Regions from separate parts of the Bacillus sp. GM2 genome, predicted to be linked through region 1. Evidence: predicted binding sites of a transcription regulator. Region 1 holds the regulator's gene; each other region holds the start of a gene.
The links. The regulator Rex, encoded in region 1, represses fermentation and respiration genes when NADH is low (regulators of the CRP and FNR family bind a similar motif). The targets are predictions, from matches to a motif close to TTGTGAAATATTTCACAA.

Region 1 (5,632 bases):
AGTCATCAACACGCTTCACAACGCTTCACAAAAAGGTGAAACGATAGCTCCGGAAGATTTGTCAGCCAGCTTTCAGGAAAGCGTCATTGATGTCCTCGTCACAAAAACGGAACGCGCTGCGAAAGTTTATGGCGTCAAACAGGTGCTGCTTGCCGGAGGAGTTGCTGCAAACAAAGGGCTGAGAGCGGCGCTCGAAAAAACGTTCAGCAGCCATCCGGAGATTGAGCTTTTGATCCCGCCGCTTTCGCTGTGTACGGACAATGCCGCGATGATTGCCGCCGCAGGTACGGTTGCTTTTGAAAAAGGAATCAGAGGAAAATATGATATGAACGGTCAGCCTGGCTTAGATCTGACGTCTTATTAAAACCTCACGCTCTGTGAGGTTTTTTTGCCCGGGAATAGTTATTAACAGGTTATTAACATATATCCACAGTCTTGTGTATAATGTTAAAAACCTTAATTTACAGACCTTTTTTACCTGTTAATAATGTGTATAAATATTATGTTTTTTGTGGATATTGTGGGTAAATCGCTTTCTTTCTTTTAAATAAAGGATTTTAATTGTGGACAAAAAAACCGCTCCGGCTTGGAGCGGTTCATCCTTTATTCATTTGTAGAGAGTGTTTCCCATTCTGTTAACAGTTGTTCAAGCTCCTCATTCAGCCGTTCATTTTCAGAGTGGATTTCCTGGACCTTCTCATGGTCTTGGAAGACGACGGGGTCACACAGGAGCTCCTCATTTTTTTCGATCTGTTCTTCAATGTCCGTAATTCTTGTTTCGATTTCTTCAATCCTTCGCTGCCGCTGGCGTTCTTTTCTTTTCAGCTCTTTTTCTTCCTCATAGCTCTTTTTTGCGCCAGGTTTTTCGGAAGCGTTTTTCTGATGCTCTTCCGTCTGTTTTTCTAGTTCTTTCAGTTCAAGCTGCTGCGCTTTTTTTTCTGTGTAATAATCGTAGTCGCCTAAATATTCTTCTGCTTTGTCGCGGGAAAGCTCCAGTACTTTTGTCGCGATCCGGTTGATAAAATAGCGGTCATGGGACACAAATAATATCGTTCCCGGGTAATCGATCAAAGCGTTCTCCAAGACTTCCTTGCTGTCCAGGTCGAGATGGTTTGTCGGCTCATCAAGAATAAGGAAGTTCGCTTTTTGGAGCATCAGCTTGGCGAGGGCAAGCCTTGCTTTTTCGCCGCCGCTTAACGCGTGTACAGGTTTTAATACGTCTTCTCCCGAAAACAGGAAGTTGCCGAGGCAGGTCCGGATATCCTTTTCATTCATTTCCGGATAATCGTCCCAAAGCTCGTCAAGCACGCGTTTTGACGACGTCAATTCAGCCTGTTCCTGGTCATAGTAGCCGATTGAGACATGGGAGCCTGTCGCGATTGTTCCCGATACCGGCTGCAGCTTTTGAATCAATGCTTTTAAAAGGGTTGACTTGCCGATTCCGTTCGGTCCGACCAGTGCAACGCTTTCCCCGCGGGTGATGTGAAAGTTCAATGAACGGAGAAGCGGGGGCTGCTCCTGATAGCTTACTGTCAAGTCTTCCACCCGCAGTACATCGTTTCCGCTTTGCCTTGTAATTTCAAAGCGGAAAGACGCCGACTTTTCATCTCCGAGCGGTTTGTCCATGATCTCCATCCGTTCAAGCTGCTTTCGTCTGCTCTGCGCCCGTTTCGTCGTCGAAGCTCTAGCCAGATTCCGGTCGACGAACTCCTGCAGCTTGGCGATTTCGTCCTGCTGCTTTTCATAAAGCTTTGTTTCCTTTTCCAGCTGTTCGGCTTTTAATTGGAGATAAGAGCTGTAGTTCCCGGTATATTTTTTGCTTTGGGACCGGCTGATCTCGTAAACTTGGGTAACCACTTTGTCAAGAAAGTACCTGTCATGGGAAACGATTAAAATCGCTCCGCTGTAATTTTGCAAATATTGTTCAAGCCATGTCAGGGTATCGATATCCAAGTGGTTTGTCGGTTCGTCCAAAATGAGGAGGTCGGGTTTTGTCAAAAGCATTTTTCCGAGGGCAAGCCTTGTTTTTTGACCTCCGCTTAAGTCCTGGACGCGGACGGAGTCGTCAAATCCCGCAAAGCCGAGCCCGTGCATGACGGATCTGACCTCTGCCTCATATTGGTAGCCGCCTTTGTCCTTGAACTCCTGCTGAAGCCTGTCATACGTCTTCATCAATGATTCAAGCATGTCCGGTCCGGCCTGCGCCATCTTTTCCTCGATCGCGCGCATTTCTTTTTCCATTTTTTTCAGAAAATCAAATACCGACAGCAATTCCTCTTTGAGCGTCAGCTTGGAATCGAGGCCGGAGTGCTGGTCAAGGTAGCCCATCGTCAAATCTTTCGGCTTGATGATGTCCCCCTTTTCATATGAAAGTTTTCCTGCGATAATCTTTAGAAGAGTCGATTTTCCGGCGCCGTTGCGTCCGACGATCGCAATCCGGTCCCGAGATCTGACTTCGAGTTTTATATTCGTTAAAATCGTATCGGCTCCAAACGATTTTGAAAGTTGGTTCACTTGTAAAATCATCATGATCTTTCACCTCTTGTCTGCTATTTTAAGTGTAGCCTATCACTGCGCAGTCAGCAAACAATTAAGTGAAGTCTGGAAGATTTTAGCCAAAGAAAAAGACAGAATGAAAAAAATAGTGTATGATCGTTATAAGGAGAGTTCAGAACATGAATGAGTTTACACATTTTAATGAACAAGGCAGAGCCAAGATGGTTGATATAAGCGAAAAGGAAGCTTCAGTACGCACAGCTGCGGCTGTTTCAAGCGTGTCTATGAATCGAACAGTACATGAAAAAATCAAAAACCGGGAAATCGGAAAAGGCGATGTATTGTCGGTGGCGCAAGTGGCCGGAATCATGGCCGCAAAACAGACATCCGCCATCATCCCGATGTGCCATCCGATCGCTCTGAAAGGAGTCGACATCGCCTTTCGCTGGGAGGAGAAAGAACAGAAGAGCATCCTGCATATTCAATCTAAAGTGAAGACCAAAGGGAGCACAGGTGTGGAAATGGAAGCGTTAACTTCGGCCTCCGTATGTGCGCTGACCGTATATGACATGTGCAAAGCGGCGGATAAGGGAATGGTGATAGGACCGACCTTTCTTCTCGAAAAGACAGGCGGGAAAAACGGTGACTATAAAAGGGAAAAAGCTGATGTAGACATGGAGGATTAGTTTATGAACATGGATCATTCAAAAATTCCGCAAGCGACAGCGAAACGGTTGCCATTATATTATCGTTTTTTAAAAAACCTTCATGCATCCGGAAAACAGCGTGTATCTTCCGCTGAGCTGAGCGATGCCGTCAAAGTCGATTCTGCGACCATCCGCAGGGACTTCTCGTACTTCGGCGCGCTCGGAAAAAAAGGATACGGCTACAATGTCAATTATTTGCTGTCCTTTTTCAGAAAGACGCTTGATCAGGATGAAATGACGAACGTAACGCTCATTGGCGTGGGGAATTTGGGGACAGCCTTTCTCCATTACAATTTTATCAAAAATAATAATACAAAAATCGCCATGGCGTTTGACATCAATGAGGAAAAAATCGGAACCGAGGTCGGCGGTGTTCCCGTCTATGATCTGAATAGACTTGAAGAGCATATGACGGATGATATCCCCGTCGCCATTTTGACGGTACCGGCTCAAGCCGCACAGTCGATTACAGACAGGCTGGTGGAGCTTGGCATTAAAGGCATTCTTAATTTCACGCCGGCCCGCTTGAATGTGCCGGAACACATTCGCATTCATCATATAGATTTGGCGGTTGAACTTCAGTCGCTGGTGTATTTCATGAAACATTATTCAATGCAGGAAAAGTAAAACGGAAAACGAAAAATAAAGGAAAGGGGGCAGGCTTTATGCCAATCGGTCCTGGAAGCTTTATTTTAATTGTCGTGGTGGCGCTTCTGATATTCGGCCCGAAAAAACTTCCCGAGCTGGGAAGAGCAGCGGGAAACACGCTGAGGGAGTTTAAGAATGCGACAAAAGGTTTGGCTGACGACGATTCCGATAAAAAGAAAGAAGATCAGTAGGATAGGATGACATATTTATGAAGGAAAGAGAAATGTCGCTGATAGAACATATCACAGAACTACGCAGACGGCTTGTGATCACTTTTTTCTTTTTTGTTTTATTTGTTGTGGCAGGCTTTTTATTGGCAAAGCCGCTGATTATCTATCTGCAGCAGACGGATGAAGCGAAGCTGCTGACGCTCAACGCGTTCAAGCTGACCGATCCTTTATTTGTGTACGTGCAGTTCGCTTTCATCATCGGCGCCGTCTTGACTTCGCCGCTTGTTTTATACCAGCTGTGGGCTTTCATCAGCCCGGGGCTGTATGAAAAGGAACGAAAAGTGACGCTCAGCTATATTCCGATATCGATTATTCTTTTTTTAGGCGGCATTGCCTTTTCTTACTTTATTTTATTTCCGTTTGTCGTGGACTTTATGACGAGAGTCTCAGATGATCTGAATGTCAACCAGGTCATCGGAATACACGAATATTTTCAGTTTCTGCTTCAGTTGACGCTTCCTTTTGGCTTATTGTTTCAGATGCCTGTGGTCATCATGTTTATCACAAGGCTCGGCCTCGTGACGCCGATGTTTTTGGCGAAAATCAGAAAATACGCATATTTTGTGTTGTTCGTCATCGCGGCCCTCATTACACCGCCTGAGCTTTTGTCGCATTTAATGGTCTCAGTGCCATTGCTCATTCTTTATGAAATCAGTATCGTGATTTCAAGAATATCCTACAGGCAGGCGCAAAAAACAATGATTCAAGAGGAAAATCAAGCGTTTTTGAACGACCATACAAAATAAGAGCCATTCTTTTTCAGAATGGCTCTTTTCCTTCACAAAAAAGGCTATTGATCTTTTCGCTTCATCTTGCCGGCCAGGGCGAACATTTTAAAGGAAATGCTGATATTATAGGCTGCGAAAAGCATCAGCAGGATCGTGTAAAAAGACCACATGCTTCCGGGCGAGGTTGCCGCCAGATATGTAAACAGCACACCCGTTAATAAATAAATCGCTCCCCAGAATTTAGGGCTTCTCATCATAGAAATCCTCCAATAATCATTTGCATTTTCTCGGCGTGTTTCAAATATTCTTCAATAGGCTCCCGGAACGTCTGCAGTAAGACGACGAGCGTATTCATGGCGACATGGGCGAAAATAGGCACGATAATCCGGTTGGTTCTGACATATAAAAAGGCGAATGTGAATCCCATTGCTGTATAAATGAGCAGATGGCTGAAATCCAAATGGACGACCGAGAAGAGCACCGAACTGAACAAAGCGGCAATGAAAAAATTCGTTTTCTCATAGATTGCACCGAAAATGATCTTTCTGAAAATGATTTCTTCAAGAATCGGACCAAATACAGAAGAGACAAACACCATCAGCGGCAATGCGGTGATGATTTCCATGATCCGCTGCGTATTTTCCGATTCCGGGGTGACCCCGAACAAGTACATTTCGATCGAAGCGGCAATTGACTGCGAAAACAAAGCGAGAAAAACACCGGCTACCGCCCATCCGATTGATGCTCCAACCGATGCTTTCGGCCGGTTGCGAAGCGTCGTCTTCGGCACCGTCCGCAAAATCAGCAGCACGATAACGAGACA
Region 2 (5,632 bases), 870 kb from region 1:
TCAGGTTCTTTGTGCAGCCAGCTGTATTTAAGCTGATAAAGCCCGGAAAACAGATACGGGATCAAGATGGCCGAGGAAGCCAGGGAGAATGCAAACTGGTAGGCCGCATCCGAAATGAGAAACGTCAGCAAAAACAGCTGGATAATGGCGTTTGTCAAAGTCAGCGCATTTGTCGGCGCACCGTTTTTATTTTCTTTGCCGAACCATTTCGGGAAGACCCCTTCGCGCGCCGCGATCAGCGGGAGTTCGCCCGCGAATAATGTCCAGGCCAGCCAGGCGCCCAATACGGAAATGATCAATCCCAAGTTGATGAGCACAGCTCCCCATTTGCCGACGATATGCTCCATGATCGTGGCCATTGAAGGATTCGGAAGCCCGGCCAAGTTTTGCTGATTCATGACGCCGAGCGACAGCATCGTAATCATGACGTAAATCACGAGTACGCTGATCAAGCCGATGACAGTCGCTTTGCCGACATCGCTCGATTTTTTGGCACGGCTTGAGAATAAGACGGCCCCTTCAATTCCGGTAAACACCCAGACGGTCACCAGCATCGTGCTCTTGACCTGTGTCCCGATGGAACCGAGCGACAGCCCTTTTCCCCAGAAATCGTTCGTAAATAAATCAAGATGAAACACAAAGATAATGGCGATAATGAAAGCAAAAATCGGTACCAGTTTTGAAATGGTCGTAATTAAGTTGATCATGGCAGCGGACTGTACCCCGCGCAGGATCAAAAAGTGCACGCACCAGAGGATTACGCTTGCACCGATAATCGATGCGACGTTTTGTCCGTTTCCAAACGCAGGGATGAAATATCCGACTGCGCTGAACAGCAGCGTTCCGTATGCGACATTGCCGAGAAGGGCTGCGAACCAGTATCCCCAGCCGCTGTTAAACCCCATAAAATGGCCGAATCCTTCCCGCGCGTAAGTGAAAATACCGCCGTCTAAATCAGGCCTTTTCGTCGTCAAGTTTTGGAAAGAGAAGGCCAGGGCAATCATGCCGACTCCGGTGATGATCCAGCCGATTAAAATGGCTCCCGCCCCCGCTCCTGAAGCCATGTCGCTTGCAAGGTTGAAGGCGCCCCCGCCGATCATCGAGCCGATGACAAGCGCGATAAGTGCAAACAGCCCAAGTTTCTTTTCTTCCGCCATTTTTGTCACCTCATTCGGTATAGAATGGAAAAGGGAATGAGCCCCTTTTCCTGTCAGTCAAGATCGCCGAGTGTCGCTGCCATGACCGCTTTAATTGTGTGCATGCGGTTTTCAGCTTCATCGAACACTTTAGAGTGTTTGCTGCGGAACACTTCGTCCGTCACTTCCATTTCTTTAAGGCCGTGCTGTTCATAAACGTTTTGTCCGTAAGTTGTATGAAGATCGTGGAAGGCAGGCAGACAGTGCAGGAAGATGACGTTGTCGTTTCCTGTTTTCTTGACGAGATCCATATTCACTTGATAAGGCTTGAGCAGTTTGATCCTTTCAGCGAACTTGTCTTCTTCTCCCATGGATACCCAGACGTCCGTATACAGAACGTCGGCTCCGGACACGGCTTTATCTGTATCGCTTGTGACGGTGATTTTTCCGCCGGATTCTTCGGCGAACGCTTCCGCCATTTTAACGATGTCCTGATCAGGGAACAGCTCTTGAGGCGAGCAGATTCTTACGTCCATGCCGACTTTGGCGCCGCCGATGAGCAGGCTGTTGGCGACATTGTTCCGGCCGTCGCCGATATAGGTGAGTTTGATCCCTTTTACGCGTCCCGTATGTTCTTTCACTGTCATAAAGTCCGCAAGCATCTGCGTCGGATGCCATAAATCGGTCAGCCCGTTCCATACCGGCACACCGGAATGCTCTGCCAGGGAAATCACTTTTTCGTGTTCAAATCCGCGGAATTCAATTCCGTCGAACATGCGGCCGAGAACTTTGGCCGTGTCTTCGATCGATTCTTTTTTGCCGAGCTGAATGTCGTCTTTGCCCAAATATTCGGGATGTGCACCGAGGTCGATACAGGCTGTCGTGAAAGCGCAGCGCGTTCTTGTAGAAGGCTTTTCAAACAGCAAAGCGATGTTTTTGCCTTCCAAATAGCGATGCTTGATGCCTTGCGCTTTTTTTTCTTTTAATTTTTGGGCAAGGTCGAGCAAATAGAGGATTTCTTCTTCTGAAAAATCTTTTTCAGCTAAGTAGCTTCTGCCTTTTAAATCAATCGTTTGGTTCATGGATCTCTCTCCTTTTTCTTTAGGTTTGTCTATTTCACATCGTCGCGGTAGAGCGGCATGCTCATGCAGCGCGGGCCGCCGCGTCCTCTTGAAAGCTCCCCGCTCGGGATTTCGATAACTTCAATGCCCTGTTCTCTCAAACATTCGTTAGAAATGTAATTCCGATCATAGGTGACGACGACACCAGGAGCGATCGCGAGTGTATTGGAGCCGTCATTCCACTGCTCCCTGGCTGAAGCGATTTCGTCTCCGCCGCCGCAGAAGATCAAATTGACATCTGAAAGGCCGAGCGTTCTTTTCAGCACTTCCGGCAAATTGTGTTCTTCAGTCGTATGAATGTCGTCTGCCGTTTTTCCCCTCTCAAGAACGAAGATCCGCATGTCTCCTTCAGGCCCCTGAATGGCGGGATGGATCGTGAATTGATCACGGTCAACCATCGTGAAGACGGTATCTAAATGCATAAAGGCTCTGCTCTTCGGTATTTCGACGGCCAGTACGCGGCGAATCCGGCTCTGCCGCTGAAATAAGTTCCGGACAAGACGCTCGATCGCCTGAGCCGTTGTCCGTTCTGATACCCCGATCGCTACGGTTTCTTCATTTAAGACAAGCTCATCTCCGCCTTCAATATTGAATTTGAAATCACGGTCAAGCCAAACCGGAATCTCATGCCCTTTAAAACGCGGGTGGTGATTGATAATGTAGCGCATAAACAGCGACTCTCTCCTGCGAGCAGGCTCTTTCATTTTGTTGATGGTCAGTCCGCTGCCGATGGCGGCCGCCGGATCTCTTGTGAAGTAAAGGTTTGGCATCGGATCGAGATAAAATGGATAATGGTCTTCCATCAGCTCATAAAGATGCGATTTCTTTTCGCGTTCCAGCTCATTTTTTCGAATGCCGCTCATCACATGTTCGACCATCGAATCGGCGTCAAAGGTGAGCAAGAACTCTTTAAGCCTGTCGTAAGCGCCGTTGATATCCGCCTTGCTTTCTGTTAAAAGCTCATCGATAAACCGCTCGCGGACGAAAGCGTCATCCAAGGCTTCGGCCGTCAGCTTTTCTAAATAAAGAACTTCAACTCCCTGTTTCTTTAACGTCTCTGCAAATTGGTCATGCTCTTTTTGCACCGCTGGCAAAAAGGGAATATCGTCAAAGAGAAGCCTTTCCAGATATTCGGGTGTAAGGTTTTCCAGTTCCCGACCGGGCCGCTTCAGCATGACGGTTTTCAAAGGGCCGATTTCAGAGTAAACGTGTATCGGTGTTGTCATGATCATCCCGCCTCCTAAGCTCTTTTTGTTACATGTACAGCTTAAAACAGGAAGGAAAAGCGCGATGTGAAAGCGAAAACAACGAAAACGTGATATATTTCACATGTTTTTTGATGAAGCAAAAATAAAAATGAATAATTATGATAAATCGAAAATGAGTCCTTGCAGGAGCAGAGAATAGAACGTATAAAACGTGTATATTTTTAAAGGGGATTTTTTGAAAAATTTTTTTTGAGGGGAAAAAAAGCTGATCCGGACGGCCGGATCAGCATAAGTGATCACAAAATGATTGGGCTGCCTCAGGCGATTGGGAAATCACAAGGCATGTATCGTTCCCGCATATACAGCCCAGCATTTCCGGGCTTCCGAGCTTATCAAGAAGGACGCCGATGGCATGGGCGTTGCCGGGCATCGTTTTAATAATGATCAAGTTGTCCGTCCGATGCACATGCAGGACAACGTCGGAGATTTTATCTTTTAATATTTTAGAAGGATTGATGGATAAAGAAGCATTTGTCGTGTAGACAAGCTTTCCGTTTTCACCGGGCTGTTTCACAAGATACATTTCTTTAATATCGCGGGAAATGGTAGACTGCGAAACGGCGATGCCGCGTTTTTCCAGCAGGGATGCCAGCTGTTCCTGATTTTCTACCGGATGTTCGAGAATGGTTTGCTTGATGAGCCATTGCCGTTTTTGTTTGTTCATAAGAGCGCCTCCCAGGCAAAACACGTATATCTATTATTATAGGACGGTTTTATTGCCGGCAGATGGAAGCTATTTTACAAAAAAACAAATCTTTCAGGCTGATAAAGGGGTTGATAGACCCCAAAATTTCACTTATAATGCTTGAAGATGACAAATTGATAACAGAGAAAAGGTGGTTTTCTAGGGTTCCGCAGTGCGTTCCGCGCTGGTCTGGTCCGAGAGAAAACACATAGCGAAGATATCGTTATGACACGGTGGGATAAAAGCCCAGGAGTTTTTGCTCTTGATCAAAGAGCTTCTCTCCGGGGCTTTTTTACTTTTTACAGGAAATCGACTACGGATAAGGAAGGGGATGCAAATATGAAAAAGAAAGCAATGGACATGATCCTGATTGTGATAGGCGCATTTTTCTTTGCGTTAGCCGTGAATCTGTTCGCCATCCCGAACGACTTGGGAGAAGGCGGCGTCACGGGGATCACGCTGATTTTATACTACGTTTTTGAATGGTCTCCGGGCATCACAAACTTTGTGCTGAACGGCATTCTTCTGATGATCGGCTATCGCTTTTTGGATAAAAAAACGACGATTTATACCATCATTGCGGTGGCGGCCAATTCATTTTTTCTGCACGTCACTGAAGATTGGACGGTGCCGGCTGATGAAGTGATCATCAGCACGATCTTTGCCGGGGTCTTTGCCGGCGTCGGCATCGGCATGATCATCCGTGTCGGCGGAACCACTGCCGGGTCTGCGATTCTCGCGAGAATCGCCAATAAATATTTTGACTGGAACATCAGCTATGCCTTGCTGATGATCGATTTAGTTGTCGTGTTCAGTTCCTACTTTATCATCGGAGCTGAAAAGCTGATGTTTACGATTGTCATGCTGTACATCGCCACAAAGGTCATGGATTTCATTATCGAAGGACTCAACACGAAAAAAGCGATCACGATCATTTCCGAGCATAAAAACGAGATCGCCGCGCAGGTCAATACCTTGATGGACCGCGGCGTCACGATATTAACGGGACGCGGACACTATACGGGCGATTCCAAAGAAATTCTATACATTGTCATTAATAAACAAGAGCTGTCCATGCTCAAGAAAATTATAAGAAGCACAGATAAAAAAGCATTTGTCATCATCCACGATGTCAGGGATGTATTCGGCGAGGGATTTGTTGATATTTCAAAATAGGGGAAGGCTGCCGGCAGATGGCCGGGAGCCTTTTTGTATTCATCGGGTCTGATGAGGGACAGATCGTCTGCTGATTGGACGAATACGTGATCACTCACACTGCAAGTTTTATGCAGAAACCGGTTTCTGTGGTAAGGTAGATTGTGGCATGAATATCATTAATATAGAAATCCGCTTGCTGAAGTAAAGGAGGTCTATTATTTTTGGAACAGGAAGAAAAACAGCCAATTGATGTGAAAAGCCGAA
Region 3 (5,632 bases), on a different contig from region 1:
ACCTCCAGCTGGCGATCTTCTGGATTGCGACTTCATGGCTCGGTATGGGCATTTATGCAGCGCCGCTTGTCGGAGGCCGCGAGCCGAAAAGGCAGGGGCTGCTTGTCGATATTCTGTTTTGGGCGCTGATCGTCCTTGTCGGCGGAAGCATGGCCGGCGAATGGCTCGGAGCGAAAGGCCTTTTAGGAAATAACTGGTTCTTATTCGGCCACCAAGGAATGGAATATATTGAACTCGGCCGCTTCTGGCAGGTCATTCTCGCACTCGGCATGCTGATATGGCTGTTTATCGTTTTCAGAGGCATTAAGAGCGGCCTCAAGCGGGAATCTGATAAAGGCGGTTTGATTCATCTGCTGTTTTATTCTTCGATCGCCATTCCGCTGTTTTACGGTGCAGCCTTTTTCTTTAATCCCGGCACAAATATTACAATGTCGGATTTTTGGCGGTGGTGGATTATCCATCTTTGGGTGGAAGGGATTTTTGAAGTCTTTGCCGTCGTGGTCATCGGCTTTTTGCTCGTGCAAATGAACCTGGTTACGAAAAAATCGACCGTCAGAACGCTTTATTTTCAACTGACGATCCTGCTGGGGAGCGGTGTCATCGGGATCGGACATCATTACTATTACAACGGTTCTTCCGAAGTTTGGATCGGCCTTGGTTCCGTCTTCTCATGCCTGGAAGTGATTCCTCTTACCCTGCTTGTATTGGAAGCTTATGAACAATACAAGATGATGAAAGACGGCGGCCATCATTTCCCGTATAAAGCAACGTTCTGGTTCTTGATTTCAACGGCGATCTGGAATCTGGTCGGTGCAGGGGTATTGGGCTTTTTGATCAATCTGCCTGCTGTCAGCTATTTTGAGCACGGCCAGTTCCTGACACCTGCCCACGGGCACGGGGCGATGATGGGCGTGTACGGCATGTTTGCCATTGCTGTCTGGCTGTATACGCTACGCAATATCGCCAAAAAAGAAGCGTGGAATGATAAATGGCTGAAAATAGCCTGCTGGTCGCTGAACATCGGCTTGTTCGGAATGGTGTTTATCAATTTGTTGCCGGTCGGTTTTCTTCAATTGAAAAAAGCGTTTGAAGACGGGTACTGGAGCTCAAGGGCGCCTGAGTTTTTACAGCAGGATACGGTGCAAACGCTGCTGACTTGGAGGGCTGTGCCGGATACGATCTTTTTAGCCGGAATCGTGATTTTGGTCATATTCAGCATCAGAGCATTATTCCATCTCCGCAAACCGACGCATCAGGAAGGAGAAGCGCTTCCAGTTAAAGACATTGCTTCAGATGAATAGATAAACAAAAAGACAGAGGAAGTGAAATCCTCTGTCTTTTTGTTTTATTGATTGGCTTCCGCTTCAAGCCGCGGGAACAAAATATTGTTTTCCAGGTGAATGTGCTGAAAAAGATCTGTTTCCAATTCATCAAGCTTTAAGTAAGTCAGTGTATATGTTGTGCATGCCCCTTCAGGAAGGGTATAGTCATTGGTCACTTTTCTCAGTTCCTTCAAGATGCTGCCTGCGGCTTCATGCTCTTGTTCAAGGACGTCGATCGCCTGAACCGCTTCTGCCAGGCTGTCCATTGATCGCGTCTCTTCATAGGCCGTCACTTTCGGGAAAATGAGTTCCTCTTCCTGAAAGAGATGGTGTTCCAGTTCAGTTTTCAGCTGATGGAACAATTGATGGACCTGGGCGAGTTCCGGATGATGGATGCCGTGAACCCGGTAGACTTTTGTGACAAAGCCTGATAGTTCAGGAAGCACCTCATACAGGTAAGCATGGTGCGTATGAATCACATGGTCGATCAGCTGTGAATACGGGGCTTCACTCCAGTTCGTCTCTTTTGCGTTCAATGCCTTTGTCTCTTGATATAATGTATTGATTTTTGCTAAGATCTCTTCTTCATTTAAATCCTGTTCTTTTATCGCTTCACCGATCGGGCGGTTGCCCCCGCAGCAAAAGTCGATGCGATATTCTTTTAGCAACCGGCTGGCTCTTGGAAAACGCGTAACAATATCACCTGTTTTTGTGTTTTGATCAAATACTGCTTCCATTTGTAAAACCTCCTGAAGTGTTTTTTATGCTATGGGTTAAATGTAACGGGTTCACCGATGGAAAATCGTGATCTACATCACATTCGGGAAAAATGACAGAAAAAGCAATAAGTCAGAAGAAATCGGGAAATAGCTATAGATAACTTTTCATGTTGGAGGCCTGCAATGGAGCATTTATCCTGGCTTACATTTACGATGCTGATTCTCGCCAGTTACCGGCTAACTCATTTGATTGTTTTTGACAAGATCACGGAGTTTATCCGGAAACCGTTCATGAAGAAAAAGCAGACGGTTGATGAACAAGGGCATGTAGAAACGAAAAAAGTGCCGAAATCAAACTTCGGCTATTTGCTGAATTGCTATTGGTGCGCAGGGATATGGTGCGCTTTGATCATTGCTGTCGGGTATCTGATTGTCCCAAAAACGATATTCCCGTTAATTTTAATTTTATCGGTCGCAGGTGGACAGGCGATTCTTGAAACGCTTGTCGGTGTCGCAACAAAACTTGTCAGCTTTTTCTCTGATTTAAAGAAATAAACCATTCCAAGCGGATGGTTTTATTTTTTTGACAATAAAGTGACACAAACAGCAGAGAGAACATGTCCGCTTTGTGAACTTTTTACAGCGATTTTTTCCCGGTTGCCGCATTTTAGGCAGAGGGAAGACATTATTTTGAAGAAGAATCAGGTTTTAAAATTTCGAATTGAGAGAAAAAGGAAGCACAAAGTCCCCGGTCATACTTTTTTAGCTTTTCATCATTAGCATTCAGACCTCCCATTTCATACGAAAAGAGGAAATAGATAGATTTTCAAAACGAAAAAAACGTGAAATATGGTTGATAGACAATCAATGAATAGTTTTTTTACAATCAGTAACGTGCTACAAGCCAAGAAAGGGGTGAAAATGTCTGCCAGAAAGTGTTTTTGGAAAATAACATCATTGGAGGAAAAAGAATGTCATACATGAAACGTTCCATTTCTGTCTTCATCGCCTGCTTCATGGTAGCAGCACTCGGCATCAGCGGTATCATCGCATCTAAAGCGTCTGCCGCTTCTCAAACACCCGTTGCTGTAAACGGACAGCTCACCTTGAAAGGTACGCAGCTCGTCAATCAAAAAGGAAAAGCGGTTCAGCTGAAAGGAATCAGTTCACACGGGCTGCAGTGGTATGGCGATTATGTCAACAAAGACTCGTTAAAATGGCTGAGAGACGACTGGGGCATCAATGTCTTCCGCGCGGCTATGTATACGGGTGAAGGCGGCTATATTGACAATCCGTCGGTTAAAAACAAAGTGAAGGAAGCCGTCGAAGCGGCAAAAGAACTCGGAATCTATGTGATCATCGACTGGCACATACTGAGCGACGGCAATCCAAACCAAAACAAAGCGAAAGCAAAAGAGTTTTTCAACGAAATGTCAAGGCTTTACGGCAAGACGCCAAACGTCATTTTTGAAATTGCCAACGAGCCGAACGGCGATGTCAACTGGAACCGTGACATTAAACCTTACGCTGAAGACATTTTGTCCGTGATCCGCAAAAATTCTCCGAAAAATATTGTGATCGTTGGGACAGGCACTTGGAGCCAAGATGTCAACGATGCGGCGGACAATCAGCTGAAAGACGGCAATGTCATGTACGCGCTCCATTTTTATGCGGGTACGCACGGTCAGTCTTTGCGGGATAAAGCAGACTATGCACTCAGCAAAGGAGCGCCGATTTTCGTCACAGAATGGGGAACGAGCGATGCTTCCGGAAACGGCGGTGTCTACCTCGACCAATCCAGGGAGTGGCTGAAATATTTAGACAGCAAAAAAATCAGCTGGGTAAACTGGAGCTTGTGCGACAAACAAGAGTCGTCAGCTGCTTTAAACTCCGGCGCCTCTAAAAAGGGAGGATGGTCTCAATCCGACTTATCCTCATCAGGTAAATTCGTCAGGGAAAACATCCGCAGCGGATCAAACGGTTCGTCAGGAGACTCTGGATCGGATTCGAAAGGGTCAGATCAAAAAGACCAGAAAAAGGATCAGGATAAACCAGGTCAAGACAGCGGCGCTGCAGCCAACACGATAGCAGTACAATACAGAGCGGGGGACAACAATGTAAACGGCAACCAAATCCGCCCTCAGCTCAACATTAAAAACAACAGCAAAAAAACCGTGTCTTTAAATCGAATCACTGTCCGCTATTGGTATAAAACGAATCACAAAGGACAAAATTTTGACTGCGACTATGCCCAAATCGGCTGCAGCAAAATCACGCACAAATTCGTCCAATTAAAAAAAGCGGTAAACGGAGCAGACACGTATCTTGAAGTAGGATTTAAAAACGGTACATTAGCGCCGGGTGCAAGTACAGGCGAAATCCAGATCCGTCTTCACAATGACAACTGGAGCAATTATGCCCAAAGCGGCGACTATTCATTTTCTTCAGGTTCAAACACGTTTAAAAATACGAAAAAAATCACGTTGTATGAGAATGGAAAACTGATTTGGGGCGCTGAACCTAAATAACGGCACTTTAACGGACACCGAATTTGGTGTCCGTTTTCGTATATATTATATATAATGGAAGGAATGAGGAATATTTTTGTAAACATGAAAGGAGATGGATGTATGAATGAAACATTGCAGCAATACATGATGCTTGTCAAGGAAAACTACGACACGATCAATGGACCTGATTACGCAGGCAAAGAGGAAGACATTGAAAAGCGAAAAAAACAAATCGCGCTTTACGCCAAAACGCTCCAGCAAGGTTTTTCAACAGATGACGACTATGATGAATTCGCAGATGCCGTGATTAAATGCGCATACGGAGATCTGACAATGGAAGAATTAGAAACGGTTTATCGGGAATTAACGTCTTCATAATCAATAAAATAAGGGGGAGAAGAACCATGAAAGATACGATCATGAAGACAGACCGGATGATTTTGCGAAAAATGAGGCGTGATGACGCGGAAAACCTGCTCGAAATCTTTTCTGACCCGACAGCCATGGAATATTATCCATCGACAAAGAATGAAAAACAGACATTGCAATGGATCGACTGGACGCTTGAAAACTATGAAAAACACGGAACCGGCCTGTGGGTTGCCGAACATAAACAAACAGGCGAATTTCTAGGTCAATGCGGTATCGTGCCACAGGAAGTCGAAGGATCGGACGAAATGGAAATCGGCTATTTGTTTAAACGGAGCGTCTGGAAAAACGGCTATGCAACCGAAGCAGCATCAGCATGCAAACAGTATGGATTTGAGGCATTTCACCTGAAAAAAATCGTATCTTTACCTGATGCGAAAAATCTGCCGTCCAGAAAAGTTGCCGAACGAATCGGCATGACTTTAGAAAAAACGATACATAAATGGGGAAAAGAAATTGCCGTATATTCAGTTTATCGATAAAATTTTTTATTCTGTCTCACTAACTTGAGTATACTTTGAGATTGAGACAGAATTTCTTTTCAATCCTTAGCTTCCGAGAATATATATTATGTAAACTAGAAAGAAATGAAGGTTAGGATTATACAATGTTCCTCCTGTACGACGGTTCTTTGACATAACCCATTCTTCTC
Region 4 (5,632 bases), on a different contig from region 1:
TGATCAGCAAATAGGCATAATAAAAACCGTGCTTGAACTGAAGTTTGATATCATGGGAAATCGCTGACAAGATCCTCAACTTAAACGTCTCCCCGTCACATCGATAAAGATGTCTTCAAGCGACGCTTCTTGGGAATGGATGGTTTCCACAGGGTGCTCCTTGATCAAGTTCAAAAATTCCGGGCTGCTGCCGATCTGATCAAGGTCGAATTGAGCGGTTTCCAGCTGCCTGCGGCTGCGGTATTCCACTTTTACGTGCCTTTTTCCTTTTTGCACTTTCAAGGCGCGCGGAGAATCAATCAAAGCCACCCTGCCGTCAACGATGAAAGCGACGCGGTCGCAGATTTCTTCAGCTGTCTGCATGTGGTGCGTTGTGATCAGAATCGTCTTCCATTCCGCCTTTTTGTTCAGGATAAGCTGTTTTAATGTTTTGGCATGCACGGGATCGAGCCCTGAGGTCGGTTCGTCTAGAAATAAAAGATCAGGCTGATTGATCAGGGCTCTCAAAAAATTCAGCCTCATTTTCATGCCTTTTGAGTAAGCGGATACCTTTGTCCGGCCGTACTCTTCAAGACCCGTTAAAGCGAGCAGCGTTTCCGGCTCCTCAGTTTCAGATGCATACAAGGAACGGAACAAATTTAAGTTTTCCAGCGCAGTTAATCGTTGATAAAAATTCGGAAATTCAAAAGCGACGCCGATTTTCTCATAAAAGGAGCTGTCGGCTTGATTCAATTCTTTTCCCATCACAGAAACCCGGCCTTCATATTGCTTTAAAATACCGATTAAGATTTTTTGAATCGTGCTTTTCCCGGCGCCGGAAGGGCCGAGAAATCCAAAAATTTCACCCTTTTGAATCGAAAAGTCGATTCCTTTCAATACGGGCGTTTTTTGTCCGGGGTATGTGAAGCGAAGCCCGCTGACTTCAATCATGAGCTGCATCCTCCTTGGCCGAAAGTCCCTGTCCGACCAATTCGATAAGCAAATCCATCGTTTCGTCGTAGCGGTCTTCCCCAATGTTTGTTTTTTGAAAGGATAAAAGAACAATGGCGCGAATCACACTGATGATCGTCTCCGGTTTTTTTCTGACAAGCCAGCCTTTTTCCTGGCCCATTTCAATTAAAGGCTTGAAAAAATCTTCATCGCTGGCGAAATGCGCCTGCAGCTTTTCTTCAGGGAGTTTGCGGAAGAGCGTCTCGAGTAAGTTGTCATCGTAAACTTGGCGAATGTACGGGTTATGTTCCATCACCGCCAATGCTTCACGCAAAAACTGTGCAAATGTTTTCCCGCTTTCAGAAAATGATGCCTCAAGCTTGGCGCGAATCTTACTTTCTTCCTGCTGCAAAATCTCAAAATAAAGCTCCTCTTTCGAGTCGAAAAATGTATAAAATGAGCCTTGGGCAATTCCGGCCGAGGCTGTTAGCTCTCCGACACTCGTTTTTTTCAATCCAAGCTGCGCGAAAAGCTCCCTTCCGCTTTGTACTAAAGCTGAACGGATCACTTCCTTTTCTTTTTTGGTAAATTTCGGCATGGCAGTCTCTCCTTGTTTTATAAACATATGAATATTTTGATTTTATATTCATATAATGCGCTGCGTCCCTCTTTTTGTCAATATATTTTGGTTCAAATTTACCACAATATTTTCATTTGCCCGTCAAATTTAAAGCAAAAAAAAGCACCACTTATAGTTTAAACTATAAGTAGCGCTTCATTTCGGATTAATAAGCCAGGCTGAACAGACCTTTAATATGGCTCAGGTAGCGGACGTTGCTCGCTTCTTTCATCAATGAAGCAGGCAGGCCTTTAAGAGATGTGCTGTTCGCGCCGATAACGGCAACTGCGTCTTTGCGGCCAAGGCTTGCAAGCGTGCCTGAGTTGACAGGGCTGAACGTTTCCATTGATTTGTTTTCTAAGTATGCATACAGGTTGTAGCCGATCAGCTCGCCCATTTGCCAAGCGATTTGAGCTGTCGGAGGGTACGGACGGCCATCCGGACCGAAGACAACGGCGCTGTCTCCTGCAACAAATACGTCTTCATGTGATGTGGATTGAAGGAAATCGTTTACAGTTGCGCGTCCGCGGTTGACTTCAAGACCTGACTCGCCGATCAGCGGATTGCCTTGAACACCGCCGGTCCAGACAAATGTATTTGTGACGATTTTTTGCCCGTCTTTCAAATCAACAACGTTTCCTTCTACATTTGTGACAGGCAGTCCTGTCAAGAATTCAACGCCGCGTTTTTCAAGGCTCTTTGTCGCACGTTCGATCAGCTCATCCGGAAGAACCGGCAGGATTTTCGGACCGGCTTCAACAAGCTTCAGCTTGATTTCTTTCGGATCGACACCGTAGCTTCTCGCAAGGTTCGGCATGATATCGGCAAGTTCACCGACAAGCTCGACGCCTGTTAGTCCGCCGCCGCCGATTAAGATCGTAGCATCCGCTTCGTTTTTCGTTTTAGCGTATTCGCGCACGCGCTCTTCAACATGCTTGAAGATTTTGTTTGCATCGTTTGCAGATTTGAGCACCATGCTGTTTTCTGCAAGTCCTGGAATGCCGAAGTAAGCAGTGACAGAACCAAGACCGACGACAAGCGCGTCATACGTCAAGGTAGAGCCGTCAGAAAGAGCGACTTCTTTTTTGTCAACTGAGAACGAGTTGACTTTGGCGATTTTAAGATCGATGTCTTTTCCTTTGAAAAGCTTTGCAAGCGGCATTGCAACTGCCTGTTCTGACACGTTGCCCGCAGCAAGACGGTGCAGTTCTGTGATGATTTGATGTGTCGGGTATTGGTTAACCACTGTGACTTTTGCTTCTTCTTTTGTGTAGTGTTTGCGAACTGTTAAAGCAGACAGTAATCCGCCGTAACCAGCGCCTAAAATGACGATATGTTTTGACATCGTGAATCCTCCGTCCTTATTCTGAATGTATAGTGATTATTTTTGTTTTTCGCGTTCTGACATGATTTGCAGGTAGCTTTGAACAAAGCGGAACAGCTTTTGGGCCTGCGGATCTTTAAGCATTTTCAGCAAACCGAAAAGTCCGATGACTTCATTGCTTTCGTCAGCGCGGTCTTTTGCTTCAATGGCGGTAGCCGCGATTTCTTTTGCCGTATCTTTGACAGGCTCAAGAATTTCTGTAATGGCACCGACCGTATCATTTTTTAATACTTCATCAGTTGCAACGGATTGTGCGAAATCGTAAGACTTTGTCAAAATGTTGACCAGTTCTGTCAGCTTTGGAAGCTGGTCGACTAAAGTAGTCAAAGACTCCTGTACTTCAGGTTTTAGCAGTTGATCGATAAGATCGCGTTGGCTTTGGCTTACAGATTCGTTTGTTTGATCAGCTGTTTGATCGATTGTTTCCGGCATAACCAATTCTCCTTTTCAATAAGCGATGTGCTGTTTTTTGAAGGAACCCCTTTTTCATAGTTTGTGAATTTGTGCACAAACAAGTCCGCAAAAAGGTTCTCCCCTTTTGTGTTTGTATTGCTGTTTTCAGTCTGGAATTCCCGAAAACCCGCAATCTCAAAACACGCTGTATTTTTTACTACTAAATGATAACACTTTTTGAACAAAAAATGAACGTGATTGTTTCGGAAATGAAATAAAATCATAGAAAACTTTATATATAGGGCTTCTTTCATTCCTTTTATTTCCTATATTGTGTCTTTTTTTTACGAAACGTCATGTCATGATAGAGACGGGAGACGTCCGAAAATGTCAGAGAATCGCATCTATTAGTTTACATAATAAAATTATTGTTGCCTCGAGTTAATCTTCATCTTTAACATCCGGATCTTCGGGGATGGGTTCGTTCAGAACGGATTCCGCCCACGCTTTATACTTTTCCATCTGTTCCATATGGGTATTGAATTGTTCTTTGTTAATTAAATGCTGCTGTCCGTCGAAGACGGTGCGGATTTTCTTTTCTCTCACAAGCTGTTCAACATATGCTTCTGAAAGCGTTAAATATTCTGCGGTTTCCTTTATTGTCAAGTCCATGTTTTGGTTCCTCTCGTTTTGATTTAGGCGAACGTTGCGATTTTAGGATCATACGATAAGATATATCAGTTTAGATGATGGAGGCCTATTCTATGTATTCAAAATGGAATGCTGAAACGTTTTATCCGCCTTCAGCCCCGCAAATGCATACCGGTCAATCTTCTCAGCAGATGAATCAAAGGCTGAAAAATCTCGAAGATCAAATGGAATTGCTGATCAAACTCATGGAAAGCAACAATCAGCTGCTGCGTTCAATTGAAGAGCAGCAGAACCGCGTCTGCGCGGCAGGCGGCGGTTCGGTTATCGTCAGAATGTGAGTTTTTGGTCAATCGAGCTTCATTAAAATAAAAAGAGGAAGGACGTGTCCTTCTTCTTTGTCTGCAAGCCTTATCCAGTATACTACAGATTTTTTTGCGCTGAAAGGCCGGCAATTTCATCGTATGTTTCACGGTTTTCCAATGTTGACAAATCGCCTGCCGGCTCGTTCAAATAGGCAGCTCTGATCAGCCGTCTCATCACTTTTGCATTTCTCGTCTTCGGCAGACCGCTGACAAAGTAAACCGCTTTTGGCTTGATCGCTTTACCGATGGCATCAGAGGCGAGGTTCAGCAAATCATCTTTTAGTTTTTCCGACGGCTTTTCCGACTGTGCGAGGACGACAAAGCAGACGGCAGCCTGACCTTTGAGCTTATCCGGAACGCCGATAACGCCTGCTTCCACCACCGCCGGATGGCCGACCAGAACGGACTCTATTTCAGCGGGCCCGATCCTTTTCCCTGCAGTATTGATGACATCATCAGAACGTCCGCTGATCGTCCAGTAGCCGTTTTCATCCCGTTTTGCCCAATCGCCGTGCACCCAGACGTCAGTCCAGCGGCTCCAATATGCTTTTTCATATCTGGACGGCTCTTTCCAAAAACCGTATGTCATGCCGACCCACGGCTTTGTCAGGACAAGCTCCCCGACTTCATTGACGACTTCCTCCCCTTTTTCGTTGAAGACATTGGCCGCCATGCCGGGCAGAGGCGAATTAAACGTCATCGGCGTGATCGGCCGCAGGAGCACATTGCCCAAAATGCCGCCTGAAATTTCCGTTCCTCCTGAATAATTAAAAATAGGAATCCGCTCTTTTCCAGCATGGCGGAACAGCCATATCCACGGTTCATAATTCCATGGTTCGCCCGTTGAGCCGATTGCCTTCAGACTGCTCAGGTCGCATTGATGAAGAAAATCTTCGCCGTGCTGCATCAGCGAGCGAATGAGCGTCGGAGAGATGCCGAGATGCGACACCCGGTGTCTGCTGACGAGCTCCCACAGCCGATCCGGGGCCGGGAAATCCGGTGCTCCGTCATACAGCAAAACTGCCGCTCCGTTTATGAGACCCCCGAATATTAAAAACGGCCCCATCATCCAGCCCATGTCTGTAAACCAGAAAAACGTGTCCCCTTGTTTGACATCCATCCCGAAGCCCGCATCAAATGCAGCTTTCAGCGGAAAACCGGCGTGGGTATGAACCGCTCCCTTCGGCTGTCCTGTCGTGCCCGATGTGTAAAGCAGCATGAGCGGATCTGAACTGTCCATTTCTTCTGTAATCTGGAGAGGATCGCTTTTCATCAATTCATTCCAGTCTATAT

Region 2: the regulator Rex is predicted to act here: its motif matches at 3,571-3,588, upstream of arcA (arginine deiminase).
Region 3: the regulator Rex is predicted to act here: its motif matches at 2,125-2,142, upstream of ric (iron-sulfur cluster repair di-iron protein).
Region 4: the regulator Rex is predicted to act here: its motif matches at 3,427-3,444, upstream of ACVC9U_RS08760 (helical membrane plugin domain-containing protein).

What each region holds. Positions count from the first base shown of each region.
Region 1 covers NZ_JBRKSZ010000008.1:307,251-312,882, reverse strand. Annotated here, with positions in the region: gene tsaD (tRNA (adenosine(37)-N6)-threonylcarbamoyltransferase complex transferase subunit TsaD) at 1-364, shown strand, start outside; gene ACVC9U_RS16345 (ABC-F family ATP-binding cassette domain-containing protein) at 604-2,529, opposite strand; gene moaC (cyclic pyranopterin monophosphate synthase MoaC) at 2,676-3,182, shown strand; gene ACVC9U_RS16335 (redox-sensing transcriptional repressor Rex) at 3,186-3,830, shown strand; gene ACVC9U_RS16330 (twin-arginine translocase TatA/TatE family subunit) at 3,869-4,042, shown strand; gene tatC (twin-arginine translocase subunit TatC) at 4,060-4,827, shown strand; gene ACVC9U_RS16320 (YdiK family protein) at 4,872-5,063, opposite strand; gene ACVC9U_RS16315 (CPBP family intramembrane glutamic endopeptidase) at 5,063-5,632, opposite strand, start outside.
Region 2 covers NZ_JBRKSZ010000008.1:1,180,418-1,186,049, forward strand. Annotated here, with positions in the region: gene arcD (arginine-ornithine antiporter) at 1-1,157, opposite strand, end outside; gene argF (ornithine carbamoyltransferase) at 1,211-2,218, opposite strand; gene arcA (arginine deiminase) at 2,248-3,483, opposite strand; gene argR (arginine repressor) at 3,749-4,189, opposite strand; guanidine-I (ykkC/yxkD leader) riboswitch at 4,359-4,465, shown strand; gene ACVC9U_RS20635 (YitT family protein) at 4,550-5,386, shown strand; gene ACVC9U_RS20640 (YfjD family protein) at 5,590-5,632, shown strand, end outside.
Region 3 covers NZ_JBRKSZ010000007.1:1,587,589-1,593,220, reverse strand. Annotated here, with positions in the region: gene ACVC9U_RS09030 (nitric-oxide reductase large subunit) at 1-1,301, shown strand, start outside; gene ric (iron-sulfur cluster repair di-iron protein) at 1,346-2,059, opposite strand; gene ACVC9U_RS09020 (DUF1360 domain-containing protein) at 2,225-2,596, shown strand; gene ACVC9U_RS09015 (cellulase family glycosylhydrolase) at 3,022-4,569, shown strand; gene ACVC9U_RS09010 (YnfE family protein) at 4,672-4,929, shown strand; gene ACVC9U_RS09005 (GNAT family N-acetyltransferase) at 4,956-5,462, shown strand.
Region 4 covers NZ_JBRKSZ010000007.1:1,530,611-1,536,242, reverse strand. Annotated here, with positions in the region: gene ACVC9U_RS08780 (fluoroquinolone export ABC transporter permease subunit) at 1-79, opposite strand, end outside; gene ACVC9U_RS08775 (ABC transporter ATP-binding protein) at 76-930, opposite strand; gene ACVC9U_RS08770 (TetR/AcrR family transcriptional regulator) at 923-1,528, opposite strand; gene ACVC9U_RS08765 (NAD(P)/FAD-dependent oxidoreductase) at 1,716-2,894, opposite strand; gene ACVC9U_RS08760 (helical membrane plugin domain-containing protein) at 2,931-3,365, opposite strand; gene ACVC9U_RS08755 (excisionase family DNA-binding protein) at 3,768-3,998, opposite strand; gene ACVC9U_RS08750 (hypothetical protein) at 4,091-4,315, shown strand; gene ACVC9U_RS08745 (AMP-binding protein) at 4,398-5,632, opposite strand, start outside.